DNA from 4 places in the Pseudomonas sp. SL4(2022) genome. Region 1 is predicted to be linked to each of the others. Evidence: predicted binding sites of a transcription regulator. Region 1 holds the regulator's gene; each other region holds the start of a gene.
The links. The regulator sigma-54, encoded in region 1, starts transcription at its own class of promoters, with help from an activator protein. The targets are predictions, from matches to a motif close to ANTGGCATNNANNTTGCTNT.
Positions count from the first base shown of each region.

Region 2: a site for sigma-54 is predicted at 1,625-1,644, ahead of OU997_RS18820 (CmpA/NrtA family ABC transporter substrate-binding protein). Genes of this name have one in related genera too.
Region 3: a site for sigma-54 is predicted at 2,642-2,661, ahead of nirB (nitrite reductase large subunit NirB). Genes of this name have one in related genera too.
Region 4: a site for sigma-54 is predicted at 1,546-1,565, ahead of OU997_RS12640 (ammonium transporter). Genes of this name have one in related genera too.

Region 1 is NZ_CP113060.1:786,929-791,051, forward strand. Features, by position in the region: gene lptB (LPS export ABC transporter ATP-binding protein) at 1-690, shown strand, start outside; gene OU997_RS03755 (RNA polymerase factor sigma-54) at 828-2,342, shown strand; gene hpf (ribosome hibernation-promoting factor, HPF/YfiA family) at 2,537-2,845, shown strand; gene ptsN (PTS IIA-like nitrogen regulatory protein PtsN) at 2,861-3,334, shown strand; gene rapZ (RNase adapter RapZ) at 3,337-4,123, shown strand, end outside.
Region 2 is NZ_CP113060.1:3,979,370-3,983,492, forward strand. Features, by position in the region: partial or broken gene alaC (alanine transaminase) at 1-384, shown strand, start outside; gene OU997_RS18810 (hypothetical protein) at 424-816, opposite strand; gene OU997_RS18815 (transcriptional regulator) at 1,028-1,345, shown strand; gene OU997_RS18820 (CmpA/NrtA family ABC transporter substrate-binding protein) at 1,792-3,075, shown strand; gene ntrB (nitrate ABC transporter permease) at 3,090-3,941, shown strand; gene OU997_RS18830 (ABC transporter ATP-binding protein) at 3,981-4,123, shown strand, end outside.
Region 3 is NZ_CP113060.1:3,984,584-3,988,706, reverse strand. Features, by position in the region: gene nirD (nitrite reductase small subunit NirD) at 1-41, opposite strand, end outside; gene nirB (nitrite reductase large subunit NirB) at 38-2,494, opposite strand; gene OU997_RS18840 (thioesterase family protein) at 3,093-3,542, opposite strand; gene OU997_RS18835 (alpha/beta hydrolase) at 3,676-4,123, shown strand, end outside.
Region 4 is NZ_CP113060.1:2,680,127-2,684,249, reverse strand. Features, by position in the region: gene OU997_RS12645 (hypothetical protein) at 1-216, opposite strand, end outside; gene OU997_RS12640 (ammonium transporter) at 218-1,513, opposite strand; gene OU997_RS12635 (putative bifunctional diguanylate cyclase/phosphodiesterase) at 1,769-3,832, shown strand.

The DNA.
Region 1 (4,123 bases):
TACAAAGGCCGCCAGGTCGTGCGCGACGTCAGCCTGAACATCGACAGCGGGCAGATCGTCGGCCTGCTTGGCCCCAATGGGGCCGGCAAGACCACCTGTTTCTACATGATCGTCGGTTTGGTCCAGGCCGATCAGGGCCGCGTGATGATCGACGATCTCGACGTCAGCCATCAGCCCATGCATGGCCGCGCCCGCGCCGGAATTGGCTACCTTCCCCAAGAAGCCTCGATCTTTCGTAAACTCAGCGTGGCCGACAACATCATGGCCATCCTGGAAACCCGCAAGGATCTCAACAGCAGCGCGCGCCAACAAGCGCTCGAGGGGCTATTGCAGGAGTTCCACATCACCCACATTCGCGACAACCTGGGCATGAGTTTGTCTGGGGGAGAGCGCCGCCGGGTGGAAATCGCTCGCGCCCTAGCCACCAACCCAAAATTCATCCTGCTTGACGAACCCTTCGCCGGTGTCGACCCGATTTCCGTGGGTGATATCAAACAGATCATCCACCACCTCAAGGCCAAAGGCATCGGCGTACTGATCACCGACCACAACGTGCGTGAGACACTGGATATCTGTGAAACCGCCTATATCGTCAACGACGGTCAACTGATCGCCGAAGGGGATGCAGAGGCAATCCTGGCCAACCAGACAGTAAAAGAAGTGTACCTAGGCCATGAGTTCAAGCTGTAACCACAGCTTTTCTCGGGCCTGCGGCAGCCAAGACTAGGCAAAACCCCAAAAGTCAGGCATATAATTTGCTTCCTAGTGGCGATTTTAACAACGCCCTGTAGTGGATTGCGCACAGACGCCGGTAAATAAGGTCTGCAATGAAACCATCGCTAGTCCTGAAGATGGGCCAGCAGCTGACGATGACACCGCAGCTGCAACAGGCCATCCGCCTACTCCAACTGTCGACCTTGGATCTGCAACAAGAGATTCAGGAAGCCCTGGAGTCCAACCCGATGCTCGAACGCCAGGAAGACGGCGATGATTTCGACAATTCGGACCCCATGGCCGATGGCGCAGAGAGCGCCAGCTCCAGTGAACAGCAGGACACCCCCTACCAGGAAACCAGCTTTCAGGAAACCACACAGACGGTGGACAACCTGGAAGAAGGCGATTGGGGCGAACGCATCCCCAATGAGCTGCCCGTAGACACTGCCTGGGAAGACATCTACCAGACCAGCGCCAGCAGCCTGCCCAGCAGCGCCAGTGATGACGACGAGTGGGATTTCACCACCCGCACCTCCAGTGGTGAAAGCCTGCAAAGCCACTTGCTCTGGCAACTCAATCTAGTGCCGATGTCAGACAAGGACCGCCTGATCGGCGTCACCCTGATCGACTGCATCAATGATCAGGGCTACCTCGAAGAAAGCCTGGAAGAAGTGGTCGATGCTTTCGATCCGGAACTGGATATCGAGCTCGACGAAGTTGAGGCCGTGCTGCACCGTATCCAGCAGTTCGAACCTGCCGGTATTGCCGCGCGCAACCTGGGTGAATGCCTGCTCCTGCAACTGCGTCAATTACCAGCCCAAACCCCATGGCTGAGCGAAGCCCAGCGCCTGGCCAGTGATTACCTCGATCTGCTTGGTAGCCGCGACTACAGCCAACTGATGCGCCGCATGAAGCTCAAGGAAGACGAGCTGCGTCAGGTTATCGAGCTGATCCAGAGCCTCAACCCGCGCCCAGGCTCGCAGATCGAGTCCAGCGAGCCCGAGTACGTAGTCCCCGATGTAATCGTGCGCAAGCACAACGAGCGCTGGCTGGTAGAACTGAACCAGGAAGCCATGCCGCGCCTGCGGGTCAACGCGCAGTACGCCGGCTTCGTCAAGCGTGCTGACTCCAGCGCCGACAACACCTTTATGCGCAACCAGCTGCAAGAAGCACGCTGGTTCATCAAGAGCCTGCAGAGCCGCAACGAAACCCTGATGAAAGTCGCCACGCAGATCGTCGAACACCAACGCGGCTTCCTCGACTACGGCGACGAAGCGATGAAACCGCTCGTACTGCATGATATTGCCGAAGCCGTCGGCATGCACGAATCGACCATTTCAAGGGTGACCACGCAAAAATTCATGCACACCCCACGCGGCATTTACGAACTGAAGTATTTCTTCTCCAGCCACGTCAGCACCTCCGAAGGTGGAGAATGCTCATCCACTGCGATCCGCGCGATCATCAAAAAACTGGTCGCGGCGGAAAATGCGAAAAAGCCGTTGAGTGACAGCAAGATCGCTGGTTTACTGGAGGCACAGGGCATTCAAGTAGCCCGCCGCACGGTCGCCAAGTACCGTGAATCCCTCGGAATAGCGCCTTCCAGTGAGCGCAAACGATTGATCTAAGGCGGCACAAAGAAGGAAGACAGATAGCACTGACCAAACACCCCAGGCCACGCCTTTTTTGCAAAAGCAGCCATACTGCCTATTAGCAATCAGCGCATGTGCCTGACTAGCTCTGTCAGCGTCTTCCGCGCCACAGTGTTCCGGCGGCAGGCCCTTTGCCTGTCTCTTACACACGGCAACAAGGAGAAAGCGGTATGCAAGTCAACATCAGTGGACATCAGCTGGATGTGACCGACGCCCTGCGCGACTACATCGCCGAAAAACTCGGCCGATTGGAGCGCCACTTCGACAAGATTACCAATGTGCAAGTCATCATGGAGGTCGAGAAACTCAAACAGAAAATCGAAGCGACCTTGCACGTTGCCGGTGGCGAAGTCGTCGCCAATGCCGAGCATGACGATATGTACGCGGCCATCGATCTACTGACTGACAAACTCGACCGACAACTCATCAAACACAAGGAAAAACAGCTCGAACGTCAACAGGGTGCAATGGCCCGCTGACATCGTCTATCTCCTATGATCCGACTTGAAACTATCCTGACCCCCGGCCGTTCCCTGGTGAACGTGCCGGGCGGCAGCAAAAAACGTGTCCTCGAACAGATTGCCAACCTGGTAGCGCGCGAGCTGCCTGACCTGGATGGACAAGATATCTTCGAAAGCCTGATTGCCCGAGAAAAACTCGGCTCGACCGGTTTCGGTAATGGCATCGCCATTCCGCACTGCCGCCTGCCCGGTTGCACCGCGCCGATCAGCGCCTTGCTGCGCCTGGACGCTGCCGTAGACTTCGACGCCATCGACGGTGCGCCAGTGGACCTGCTGTTTGTCCTGCTAGTGCCCGAAGCAGCAACCGATGCTCACCTGGAGCTGCTTCGGCAGATCGCCAGCATGCTCGATCGCAGCGATGTACGTGCCAGCCTGCGCCAAGCCGAAAGCAGCGAAGCCCTGTATCAGGTGGTCGTGGACGTACAAAGCCAACTCAACCGAGCCTGAGCATGCGCCTGATCATCGTTAGCGGTCGCTCCGGCTCCGGGAAGAGCACCGCCCTCGATGTACTTGAGGACAACGGCTTCTACTGCATCGACAATCTCCCCGCTGGCCTGTTGCCTGAACTGGCCGAGCGCGCCCTGCTGCACACCGAGCTGCTGCATCCGCAGGTGGCGGTGTCGATTGATGCGCGCAACCTGCCAAGCCATCTCAAGCGCTTCCCTGAGCTGCTTGAAGAAGTTCGCGCACGGCATATCAAATGCGATGTGATCTACCTGGATGCCGACGAAGAAACCCTACTCAAGCGCTTCTCGGAAACGCGCCGGCGCCATCCGCTGACCAACCAGAATCGCTCGCTCGCTGAAGCCATTGCCGATGAAAGCCTGCTGCTCGGGCCCATTATCGACCTGGCAGACCTCAAGATCGACACCACTCACCTCAACCTGTATCAGCTGCGAGACAGCCTCAAGCTGCGCCTGCTCAACCAGCCCGAACCGGGCACTGCATTCCTGGTTGAGTCATTCGGTTTCAAGCGTGGCATGCCGGTAGATGCTGACCTGGTATTCGATGTGCGCTGCCTGCCCAACCCCTACTGGAAGCCTGATCTACGCGATTTCTCCGGCCTCGACCAGCCGGTAGTCGACTATCTCTCGGCCCAGGCCGACGTCGAAGACATGTACCAGGACATCCTCGCTTACCTGACCAAATGGCTGCCGCGCTTTGCCGCCAGCAACCGCGCCTATGTCACCGTAGCGATTGGCTGTACCGGTGGTCATCACCGCTCGGTGTACCTGG
Region 2 (4,123 bases), 1.2 Mb from region 1:
GTGGCGGCGATTGCCGCGCTGGAAGGTGATCAGCAATGCGTGCGCGATATCGCCGAGCAATACCGCCAGCGCCGCAACCTGCTGGTCAAAGGCTTGCACGAGCTGGACTGGATGGTCGAAAACCCGAAAGCCTCGATGTATGTCTGGGCGAAAATTCCTGAGCAGTACGCCCAGCTCGGTTCACTGGAATTCGCCAAGAAGCTGCTGCTGGAGGCCAAGGTCTGCGTCTCCCCGGGCATCGGCTTTGGCGATTACGGCGATGACCATGTGCGCTTTGCCTTGATCGAAAATCAGGACCGCATCCGTCAGGCGATTCGCGGGATCAAGGCGATGTTCCGCGCCGATGGCCTGATACCCGGCAAGAAGGCCAAGGCCGACGAGTAAGCAGAAGATAGAGGGCACCTTAGGGGGCCCTCTTTCGTTTCAACCGGAGTAATCCAGCACCGTCCAAACCTTGCTCAGACCACTGGTAATGACGCAGCCGCTCTGCCCCAGTTGATTGTTGCTGTGCAGCGACATCAGATTGGTCATGCCATCTGCCGCATCCGAGCGTTCGCTCAGCCACTGCACGCGGCCGCAATTGGCCGTTTCGATCACATAACTGGCCGCCACGGCAGAGTCCTCGCTCGGCAGCCTGATCACATCCACCACCGTGCCCTGCTCTTCTACACGCTTGCCGTCGGATACCAGCACCGCCCAGGCCTGGCCATTCTCAATCACCAGGTAGGTGCCATTGGCCCTCGGTTGATCAAGCTGGGGTTGCGCACAACCGGCCAAAAGACCCAACAGCACAATTGTCATCAGCATCTGTTGCATTGTTAGTGACTCCTCTGCAGTGCCTGTGGCCATTGGCTTTGCGGGCAGATGGCGCGAGTGATCGAGTAGGTGCCGGTTATGGCCTTGGGCTTACTATTATCGAATACTGTTTATTTGTACAGTATTTTTCGATTACCCTTGGTCATGCCATCCAGCCAACCATGCCGCCCGGCAGATCGGGCCCATACAAGGCGTTAACAGGAGTACCCAGATGCTCGACGTACTGCAGCTGAAACACAGCGTAAACCGCATGCCCTTGGAAAAAGTCCGGGCCACCGTCAATGAATTGCAGCTTGAAGGCATCGTCACCGAGGGCAAAACGCCGTTTTCCCGGGTGCACTTCAACACCTGTTTTGCCGAGATCGAAGCCTTGCTGCAGCGTGCCGGCTATCACCGTCAGCTGGATGTGGTCGGCTACCAGGGCCTGACCTACGCCATGTTCGACCCCTCGCGCTGGGAGGCGGTGGAAGTGCTGCGCTGGCTCAAGGAGTTTGTCGAGGAAACTCAGGGCAAATCGCTGTCCCGCTAAGGCTGTGGTGCGTGATCCACACCTAGGCTGGCGGCACCAAGGCGAAGCAAAAGCGCTTGGCAGCGGCTTAGCCATGCACAACATTGGCTCAATAAGATGACTAAAAGCGCTGCTGGTCTGCGGCATGGCACGGCATTACGGCAAGAAAACTTTTTTCTAACCAACATTTAATACTGTGCTTAACCCTATGATTTATAGCGTTTAAGCCTACCAACCTAAGGCTCGTTCGAGCCCGCTTCAGAGGGTTCTGGCGGTTGTCAGCCGCCGTACCCCAGTAAAGCTGGCAAGCCCTTTGCTATCGTCCTCACAAGATTCCTGCGCAGCCCACCAACGGCGGTGAGCCGCGGATCACGGACAACGGCGTCCGTCAGGTCACCTCATTAGAGGTGGCCTGGCGGACGCCGTTTTTTGTTTCAGCCGTTTTATCGGCCAGAGAGGACAGACCTATGACTGATCGTGATTCGAAGGCCCTAAGCCTGCACAGCCGCCGTAACTTTCTGAGAACCTCGATAGCTGTCGCCGGCACCTTAGGTGGTGTCGCCGCCCTTGGCCTGAGCGCACCCGCTTCGCTGCGCAGCGTGGCCTGGGCCGCCGGCTCCGATGCACCGGAAAAGGCTGCGCTGAAAGTTGGTTTTATTCCGCTGACCGACTGCGCCTCGGTCGTAGTCGCAGCTACTCAGGGCTTTGGCGAGAAATACGGCCTGACCATCACCCCGAGTAAAGAAGCCTCCTGGGCCGGTGTGCGCGACAAACTGAATACCGGCGAGCTGGATGCCGCCCACGTGCTGTACGGCATGATGTATGGCGCGCAGCTGGGCATCGCCGGGCCGCAGAAGGATATGGCGGTACTGATGGGCCTGAACCAGAACGGCCAGGCCATCACCCTCTCCAAACAGCTCAAAGAGGCCGGCGTCACCAACGGTGCACAACTGGCCGAGCATGTGAAAAAAGGCGGAAACCCGCTGACTTTCGCCCAGACTTTCCCCACCGGTACCCACGCCATGTGGCTGTATTACTGGCTGGCGAGCCTGGGCATCAACCCGATGAGCGATGTGAAAACCATCGTCGTGCCACCACCGCAGATGGTCGCCAATATGCGCGTCGGCAATATGGACGGCTTCTGCGTCGGTGAGCCCTGGGGCGCGCGGGCGATTGCCGACAAGATTGGTTTCACCGCCGTCACGACTCAGCAGATCTGGCCGGATCACCCGGAAAAGGTCCTCGGTGCCACCCGCACTTTTATCGAGCAATACCCCAACGCGGCCCGCGCGCTGATCATGGCGGTGCTGGACGCCAGCCAGTTTATCGAAGCCAGCGAGGAAAACCGTAAGAGCACGGCCAAGTTGATTTCCGGCAAGGCCTACGTCAATGCACCGGTCAAGGTGATCGAGCCGCGCTTCCTCAGCCAGTATGAGGACGGCCTGGGCAACAGCTGGAAAGACGATCACGCCATGGCCTTCTGCAAGAACGGCACGGTGAACTTCCCGTATCACTCCGACGGCATGTGGTTTATGACCCAATTCAAGCGTTGGGGCCTGATCAAGGAAGACCCGAATTACCCCGTCGTCGCCGCCGGGGTCAACCAGGTTGCGCTGTACAAAGAAGCCGCCAGTGCGTTGAACATCCCTGTGCCGGCCAGCTCGCTGCGTAGCAGCATGCTGATCGACGGCAACGTATGGAATGGCTCCGAGCCAGCTGCCTATGCCAACTCTTTTGCGATTAAAGCCTGATTGGGAGGTTCGTGATGAACGCACCACTGAAAACCCCATTGCCCTTGCCTGCGCCAACAAGCAAAGCGTCACGCCTGGTGCTGCCAGGCGTGACGGCGCTGAGCAGCCTGCTCAAGGCGGTTGTGCCGCCATTACTCGGCATCGCACTGTTTATTGGCGTGTGGGCGCTGATTGCGAGCAAAAGCGAGGGTCTGCCAGGCCCAGTCAGTACCTGGGCGGCGGCACTGGAGCTGTTTGCCAACCCCTTCTATGACAACGGCCCGAATGACATGGGCATCGGCTGGAATATCCTGCATTCGCTGGGCCGCGTCAGTATCGGCTTTGGTTTGGCGGCGTTGGTGGGCATTCCGCTGGGCTTTGCCATCGGCCGCTTTGCTTTCTTGGCCAGCATGCTCTCGCCGATCATCAGCCTGCTGCGTCCGGTTTCGCCGCTGGCTTGGCTACCGATTGGTCTGCTGGTGTTCGAAGCGGCTGGCCCGGCGTCGATCTGGGTGATTTTCATCAGCTCAATCTGGCCGATCATCCTCAACACCGCCGCCGGTGTGTCCAGCGTGCCGCAGGATTATCTGAACGTGGCGCGGGTGCTCAAGCTCTCGGAGTTCAAGGTGCTCACACGCATCCTGTTTCCCGCCGTGTTGCCACACCTGATGACCGGCATTCGCCTGGCCATTGGCGTGGCCTGGCTGGTAATTGTCGCCGCCGAGATGCTCACCGGCGGCACGGGCCTGGGTTTCTGGGTGTGGGATGAGTGGAACAACCTCAACGTCGAACACATCCTGATCGCCATCATCATCGTCGGCCTGGTCGGCCTGGCTTTGGAGCAACTGCTGTTGCTGCTGGCCAAACGTTTCGACTACGCCAGCTAAAGCAGGCCAGCTTGAGCAGACACGCTAAGGAGCCGCAACATGGATAAATTCGTAGAGCTGACTCAGGTCGGCAAGCATTTCGGCACCAAGAAAGGCCGCTTCCAGGCCCTCACCGACGTCAACCTGAGCATTGTCAAGGGTGAGTTCGTCACCCTGATCGGCCATTCGGGTTGCGGTAAATC
Region 3 (4,123 bases), 1.2 Mb from region 1:
ACGTTGATGTCTTCCAGCGCGCAGATATCCAGCCAGTTCATACAGAGGCCTCCTCGAGGTTCACGACGCTGATGCGGTCGAACTCTTTCTTCAGTTGCGGGGTTTCGATGCGTGCCTTCCACGGGTCCTGTTCGAACGACAGGGCGAACTGCAGGCGCGTATTCAGGGCTTTGCGGTTCTCGGCGTTGTCCACCACGGCCTGCTTGATGTGCGCCATGCCGACGCGCTGCAGGTAGTGCACCGTGCGCTCCAGGTAGAAGGCCTCTTCGCGGTACAGCTGCAGGAAGGCGCCGTTGTATTCGCGCACTTCTTCGGCGGTTTTCAGCTTGACGAAAAACTCGGCCACCTCGGTCTTGATCCCGCCGTTACCGCCGATGTACATCTCGAAGCCCGAATCCACGCCGATGATGCCGACGTCCTTGATGCCGGCCTCGGCGCAGTTGCGCGGGCAGCCGGAGACGGCCAGCTTGACCTTGTGCGGCGACCACATGTTGAACAGGTCGTGCTCCAGGTCGATGCCCAGCTGGGTGGAGTTCTGCGTGCCGAAGCGGCAGAACTCGCTGCCCACGCAGGTCTTCACGGTACGGATGGACTTGCCGTAGGCGTGGCCGGAGGGCATGTCCAGATCCTTCCACACGCCCGGTAGGTCTTCCTTCTTGATGCCCAGCAGGTCGATACGCTGGCCACCGGTGACCTTGACCATCGGCACGTTGTATTTGTCGGCCACGTCGGCGATGCGGCGCAGCTCGGACGGGTTGGTCACGCCGCCCCACATGCGTGGCACCACCGAATAGGTGCCATCCTTCTGGATGTTGGCGTGGGCGCGTTCGTTGATCAGGCGCGACTGCGGGTCGTCCTTGGCTTCGCCCGACCAGGTAGAAATCAGGTAGTAGTTCAGCGCCGGGCGGCAGGTGGCGCAGCCGTTGGGCGTGCTCCAGCGTAGCGCGGTCATGGTGTCGGCCATGTTGACCAGGTGCTGCTCGCGAATCGCCTGGCGGATCTGCCCATGGTTCAGGTCGCTGCAACCGCAGATGGCTTTCTCGCTTTTCGGTTTCACCTCGGCAGCGCCGCCGACCGTGCTGATCAGAATCTGTTCGACCAAACCGGCGCAGGAGCCGCAGGAGCTGGCTGCCTTGGTGTGCTTCTTCACGTCATCGACGCTGAACAGGCCGTTCTCCTGGATCGCCTTGACGATGGTGCCCTTGCACACGCCGTTGCAACCGCACACTTCCATGCTGTCGGGCATGTTCGCCGCGCTGCTCTGGCCCTGGTGGCCGACGTCGCCAAGGGCACTTTCACCGAACATCAGGTGGTCACGGATCTGGCTGATGTTGGCGTTTTCCTTGATCTGGCGGAAATACCAGCCGCCATCGGCGGTGTCGCCATACAGGCAGCCACCGACCAGGATGTCGTTCTTGATCACCAGCTTCTTGTACACGCCGCCGATGGGGTCGGAGAGGATGATGGTCTCGGTGCCTTCGCCGCCCATAAAGTCGCCGGCAGAGAACAGGTCGATGCCGGTGACCTTGAGCTTGGTCGAGGTGACCGAGCCCTGATAGCGGGCGAAGCCGAGTTGGGCCAGGTGGTTGGCGCAGACTTTTGCTTGTTCGAACAGCGGCGCGACCAGGCCGTAGGCGATGCCACGGTGGTTAGCGCACTCGCCGATCGAGTAGATGCGCGGGTCGTAGGTCTGCAGGGTGTCGTTGACCAGGATGCCGCGGTTGCACGGGATGCCGGCCTTTTCCGCCAGTTCGGTGTTGGGACGGATGCCGGCGGCCATTACCACCAGGTCGGCGGGGATCACGTCACCGCTCTTGAACTGCACGGCGCAGACCCGGCCTTCACCGTTGTCCATCAGCTCTTCGGTTTGCTCATTCAGGCGGAAGTGAATGCCGCGTGCTTCCAAGGCGCTTTGCAGCAGCTTACCGGCCGTGCGGTCGAGTTGGCGCTCCAGCAGCCAATCGGAAAGGTGCACCACGGTTACGTCCATGCCGCGCATTTTCAGGCCGTTAGCCGCTTCCAGGCCGAGCAGGCCGCCGCCGATGACCACGGCATGGTTGTGGGTTTTGGCGGTGTTGATCATGGCCTGGGTGTCGGCCACGTCGCGGTAGCCGATTACCCCGGCCAACTTGTTGCCAGGGATCGGCAGGATAAAGGGGGTGGAGCCGGTGGCAATGAGCAGGCGGTCGTATTCGGCGCTGCTGCCGTCGGAGGCTGTAACCACGCGTTTCTTACGGTCGACGCTGACCACTTTGCGGTTGAGCATCAGCTGGATGTTGTTTTCGGCATACCAGTTGAGGTCGTTGAGGATGATCTCCTCGAAGGTCTGTTCGCCGGCCAGTACCGGCGAGAGCAGGATGCGGTTGTAGTTCGGATGGGGTTCGGCGCCGAACACCGTAATGTCATAGAGATCGGGGGCGAGCTTGAGCAGCTCTTCGAGGGTGCGTACACCTGCCATGCCGTTACCGATCATCACCAGCTTGAGCTTCTGCATGCCGGCCATCTCCTGATTAAACACGCGCAAAACAAAAAAGGCGTCCCGCTAGTCACCTAGCGAGGACGCCTTTGTCCAAGTCCCGTTCTCTCGGGAAGTGCGACCCTCTTCGTTGAAGGTCGCGCTTTATTAAATTGTGTCAGTGACAATGCAGGTCGTGTGCCAACACATAGCGCGTGCTGTTTTGCAGGGCTTTAAGAGCGTTTGCCTGGTTGAAGGGGTGACTCTGGCACTCTCATGGTGCGCCGTGCGCTGGCGTGGTGCGTCTTGGCGGCAAGGTGCTGCCCTGAAAAACCGTGACCGTCACTGCGATGCCAGATCGGTCGCATGTGACGGCCCCATATGCGCAGCAGAGGTTCAGCGGCTGCCACGGACGTCGGTTGTGTAGATGGCATCCTCTACCGCAGTGCTTAACGCCTGGGTGGGAAGCGGAAGGGTCAGAAGGGCCAGAGCGAGTAGGCTGCTCAACAGCCCGGCGTGGCGGACATGGCTGCGCGTGGTTGGCATCGTGATTCCCTGCTTTTTTGTTGTTCTGCTTTAGGCCTAGCAGAGGATGTGCAGGCTGTCACGTGATGGCTGACTAAAAATTGACCAGTGTCTATGGCTGGTCCAGCCAGTTGACCTTGCTGAAGGTCGTGCTGAAGGACGCTGGCATCGGCACCACTTTACCCAATTTGTAGTTGAAAAAGACAAAGCCGGACTTGGCCATGGCCACCAGGTTGCCATCGGCTGGGCGGGTAATGCGAAAGGTGATATCGCCACCATATTTGTTGAAATCCATCACCCCGACCTCGAATAGCAACTGGTCGCGGGCATGGGCTTCGGCGCGGTAGGTAGTGGCCAGGTCGGTGACGATGATGCCAGTGCCATCTTCCTGGGTTTCGACGATGCCGAACTCGAACAGAAAACGTGCCCGGGCTTCGGAAATCATCGAAATCATCGAGTCGTTGCCCAGGTGATTGGCCGCGTTAATGTCGGTCACCCGCACCGTCAGGTGGGTGCTGTAGCAGAACTGGTCTTCGGGGAACTCAAGTTTCAGGCGGGCCATGCCAGCATCCGGTCGTCAGCGAAAGGTGGCGAATGTTAACCCCGTTCGTCTTTGCCGGGCAGCCGCTGATGCAGGCGGCGGGTAAAACAGTGATGATCTGCCGATCATCCTGATGGCATGGGGCAGGTTAAGCATGAAACTCGGACGATTGAGCATCGGCGCGCTGCTGATGCTGTTGTGCTTAGTGGATGTGCAGGCACAGGGGCTGCGCGATGCCCTGAGTGATCGACGCAGTGCCAAGAGCGCCGCGCAGCTTGGCGCAGAGCTGTTGGCCGATCTGCCTTATGGCACGCATGCGCGTCAGCGTCTGGATGTGTACCGCCCACTAAAGGCCAAGTCGGCACCGATTCTGCTGATGGTGCACGGCGGCGCCTGGGACAAGGGCGACAAACGCATGGACCGGGTGGTTGAGAACAAACTGGCGCGCTGGTTACCCCAGGGGTATCTGTTTGTCTCGGTGAACTATCGCCTGATTCCGGATGCGATGCCCGTGCAACAGGCCGAGGACATAGCCCAGGCGCTGAGCTACGTCCAGCAACATGCAACAGGCTGGGGTGGGGACCCGCAGCGCGTGGTGCTGT
Region 4 (4,123 bases), 1.9 Mb from region 1:
GCCGGTTAGCGCCCCCACCAGCTCGCGGTAGAGCTTGGCACGCTCCAACTTGCGCTCGCAGGTCGCCGCCACTTCACCGAGAAACTCATTTAGAGCGAACGGCGGTTTGTCGGCGTATTTGTTTTCCCACAGGGCCAGCACAGCCAGCAGTTCGTCTTCAGCAAAGTGCCCGGCCAGGCCGGTGTAGATCGCCCGTCGGCGAGTTGCCAGGCTCATGTCACACCCTCCTCGGCAGGTCGTTACTGTCGAAGGTCACCGCCAGGTTGAACTCGGGATAGCCCACCTCAGCATGTTCGGCATAATCCAGGCCACGCTGCTCATGTTGCGAAGAGGTGCGCAGGCCGAGGGTTTTCGCCAATAACAGGTAAAGCATCAACGCCAGCGGGAACGCCCAGACAAACGCGACCCCGGCACCCAGCAACTGCACCCCAACCCGTGACCAATTGAACAGGTCGCCACTGAAGAACAGCCCAGCCGCCAGCGTGCCCCAGACCCCGGCAAAACCATGCACCGGTATCGCACCGACCACGTCATCCAGTTGCCAGCGCTCCAGCAGGCGCATCCCGAACACCACCACACCACCGGCCACCAGCCCGGTCAGCAGGGCAAACAGCGGCGACATCGTCGCGCAACCGGCGGTGATGCCGACCAAACCACCGAGCGAACCGTTCACCGTGGTAGTCAACAGCACCGGGCTGGAGGTGCTGCGCTGCGCCAGAAATGCACCCAGTGCTCCGGCCGACGCCGCCAGGTGGGTATTCAGGGCAATCAGCCCGAGGCTGACATTTATCCCCAGGCTGCTGCCGGCGTTAAAGCCAAACCAGCCAAACCAAAGGATGAAACCGCCCAGCGCGACCAGGCTTAGGTTGTGCCCAGGAATGCTGCGCGGCGCACCGTCCGCAGCAAAACGCCCCAGACGCGGCCCCAGCACCAGAATACCGGCCAGCGCACACCAGGCGCCGACGCTGTGCACCACAGTGGAGCCGGCAAAGTCGATAAAGCCCAGGGCCGCCAACCACCCCTGGCCACCGTATATGCCGCTCCACACCCAGCTGCCGAACACCGGGTAAATAAACCCGCTGATCACCACCGCGCCGATCAAATAGGCCGAGTAACGCGTGCGCTCGGCCATGGCGCCACTGGCGATGGTTGCAGCCGTGGCCGCGAACATCATCTGAAATAGCAGAAAGGTGAAATCCCAGGGCTCGCCATCGTGCGGCGCAAAATGACTCATGCCGAACCAGCCGGTGATGTTGCTGCCGAACATCAGACCGAAACCGAACAACCAGAATGTAATGCCGCCGACGCAACCGTCCATGTAGTTCTTCATCATCACGTTAACGGCATTCTTCGCCCGCGACATTCCGCTTTCCAGCAAGGCAAAGCCAGCCTGCATGAAAAACACCAACACGCTGGCCAGCACCAACCAGGCCGTATTGATCGCATCATCGCTGGCCGCCTGAGCCAGTGGCGATACCGCAAACGCAGCTATTCCTGACAGTCGAGTTTTCATTGCATATCCCCCGCACGGTGAGTGCCGGAGGTATGGCAACTCTCATGCCAAGAAAAAACGAGTAGCTGGCAAGCCGCAGCAGCACAGCGCATGCACCGAGACAGTGCAACTTACTCTTATGTCCGCTAGCATCCGCGCCATCACGACACAAAAGTTTGTTCGACAAACTTTGATAATGGCCCTTTGACTGCAAGCGCGACTTTGCCAATACTCACTAGCGTCTGACGCCAAAGGCCTCTAACAAGGAACCGTCACTTGAAGCTGGAACTCAAAAACAGCTTGTCACTTAAGTTGCTTCGTGTGGTGCTGCTCTCTGCACTCATCGTCGGCGTGGTCTTGAGTTGTGCGCAGATCGTTTTCGACGTGTACAAGACACGTCAGGCCGTCGCAAACGACGCGCACCGCATCCTCGGCATGTTCCGTGATCCTTCCACCCAGGCGGTCTACAGTCTCGACCGGGAAATGGGTATGCAAGTCATCGAAGGTCTGTTCCAGCACGAGTCAGTGCGCATGGCCGCCATCGGCCACCCCAATGAGCCAATGCTGGCGGAGAAGGCCCGCGAACAGGTTGATATCCCCACCCGCTGGTTGACCGATCCGATCCTCGGCAAGGAACAGAATTTCACCACCCAGCTGGTCGGCCGCGGCCCCTACAGCGAGTACTACGGCGACCTCAGCATCACTCTCGACACAGCCCCCTACGGCGAGAGCTTTGTCACCAACTCGATCATCATCTTTATTTCTGGCGTGCTGCGCGCCCTCGCCATGGGTTTGGTGCTGTATCTGGTCTACCACTGGCTGCTGACCAAGCCGCTGTCGAAGATCATTGAGCACCTGACCAATATCAACCCGGATCGCCCCAGCGAACACAAGCTGCCCATGCTCAAGGGCAACGAAAAGAACGAGCTGGGCTTGTGGATCAATACCGCCAACCAGCTGCTCTCCTCCATCGAACGCAACACCAACCTGCGCCGCGAAGCGGAAAACAGCCTGCTGCGCATGGCTCAGTATGATTTCCTCACCGGTCTGCCGAACCGTCAGCAGCTGCAGCAACAACTCGACCAGATTCTTGAAGATGCTGGCCGCCTGCAGCGCCGCGTCGCCGTGCTTTGCGTCGGCCTGGATGACTTTAAGGGCATCAACGAACAATTCAGCTACCAGACCGGCGACCAGCTGCTGCTGGCACTGTCCGACCGCCTGCGCAGCCACAGTGGCCGCCTTGGTGCGCTGGCACGTTTGGGGGGTGACCAATTCGCGCTGGTGCAGGCAGATATCGAACAGCCTTACGAAGCCGCCGAACTGGCGCAGAGCGTACTCGACGACCTCGATAACCCGTTTATGCTCGACCAGCAGCAAGTTCGCCTGCGCGCGACCATCGGCATTACGCTGTTCCCGGAAGACGGTGACAGCACCGAAAAACTGCTGCAGAAAGCCGAACAGACCATGACCCTGGCCAAGAGTCGTTCACGCAACCGCTACCAGTTCTACATCGCCAGCGTCGACAGCGAAATGCGCCGCCGTCGCGAACTGGAAAAAGACCTGCGTGACGCCCTGGCCTTGAATCAACTGCACCTGGTCTACCAACCGCAGGTCGACTACCGCGACCACAGCGTGGTCGGCGTCGAAGCGCTGCTGCGCTGGCAGCATCCGCAGCATGGTTTTGTGCCGCCGGATCTGTTTATCCCGCTTGCCGAACAAAATGGCACCATCATCCCGATTGGCGAATGGATTCTCGACCAGACCTGCCGCCAACTGCGCGAGTGGCATGACCAGGGCTTCACCGAGCTGCGTATGGCAGTCAACCTCTCCACTGTGCAACTGCACCACGCAGAGCTGCCACGGGTCGTGAACAACCTGATGCAGGTCTACCGATTGCCACTGCGCAGCCTTGAGCTGGAAGTTACCGAAACCGGCCTGATGGAAGACATCAACACCGCCGCCCAGCACCTGCTCAGCTTGCGCCGCTCCGGCGCGCTGATCGCGATTGATGACTTCGGCACTGGCTATTCTTCACTGAGTTACCTGAAGAGCCTGCCCCTGGACAAGATCAAGATCGACAAAAGTTTCGTACAAGACCTCCTGGATGATGAGGACGATGCCACCATCGTGCGCGCCATCATTCAATTGGGCAAAAGCCTGGGCATGCAAGTCATCGCCGAAGGTGTCGAAACTGTTGAGCAAGAGGCTTATATCATGGCTCAAGGTTGCAACGAGGGTCAGGGATATCTGTACAGCAAGCCATTGCCTGCACGGGAATTAACAGCCTATCTGAAGCAGGCACGACGCCTGAACAACACTGCCAATCCGGCGACGCTCTGACGCTCATTCACACGGACAAGCCCGCCCTTCTGGCGGGCTTTTTTCTAACCGTAAAAAGACCGAAGCTCACTGAGCGCACCCGCCTCGCGAAACTTGGGCAGCACGTTGTTTTGCCACAACTCACGTTTGAATCGTGACCACACCCCTCTCAGGTCGGGCGTACCAGCGACTGAATGGAACATGACGCCCTGCAGCATTCAGCTGGCACCCAGGACAAAAGATAAGGATCGCCAGCAATCCAAATGAAAAAAACGTAACGACCCTTTGCGCAAAATGAAAATCTTTCGCATT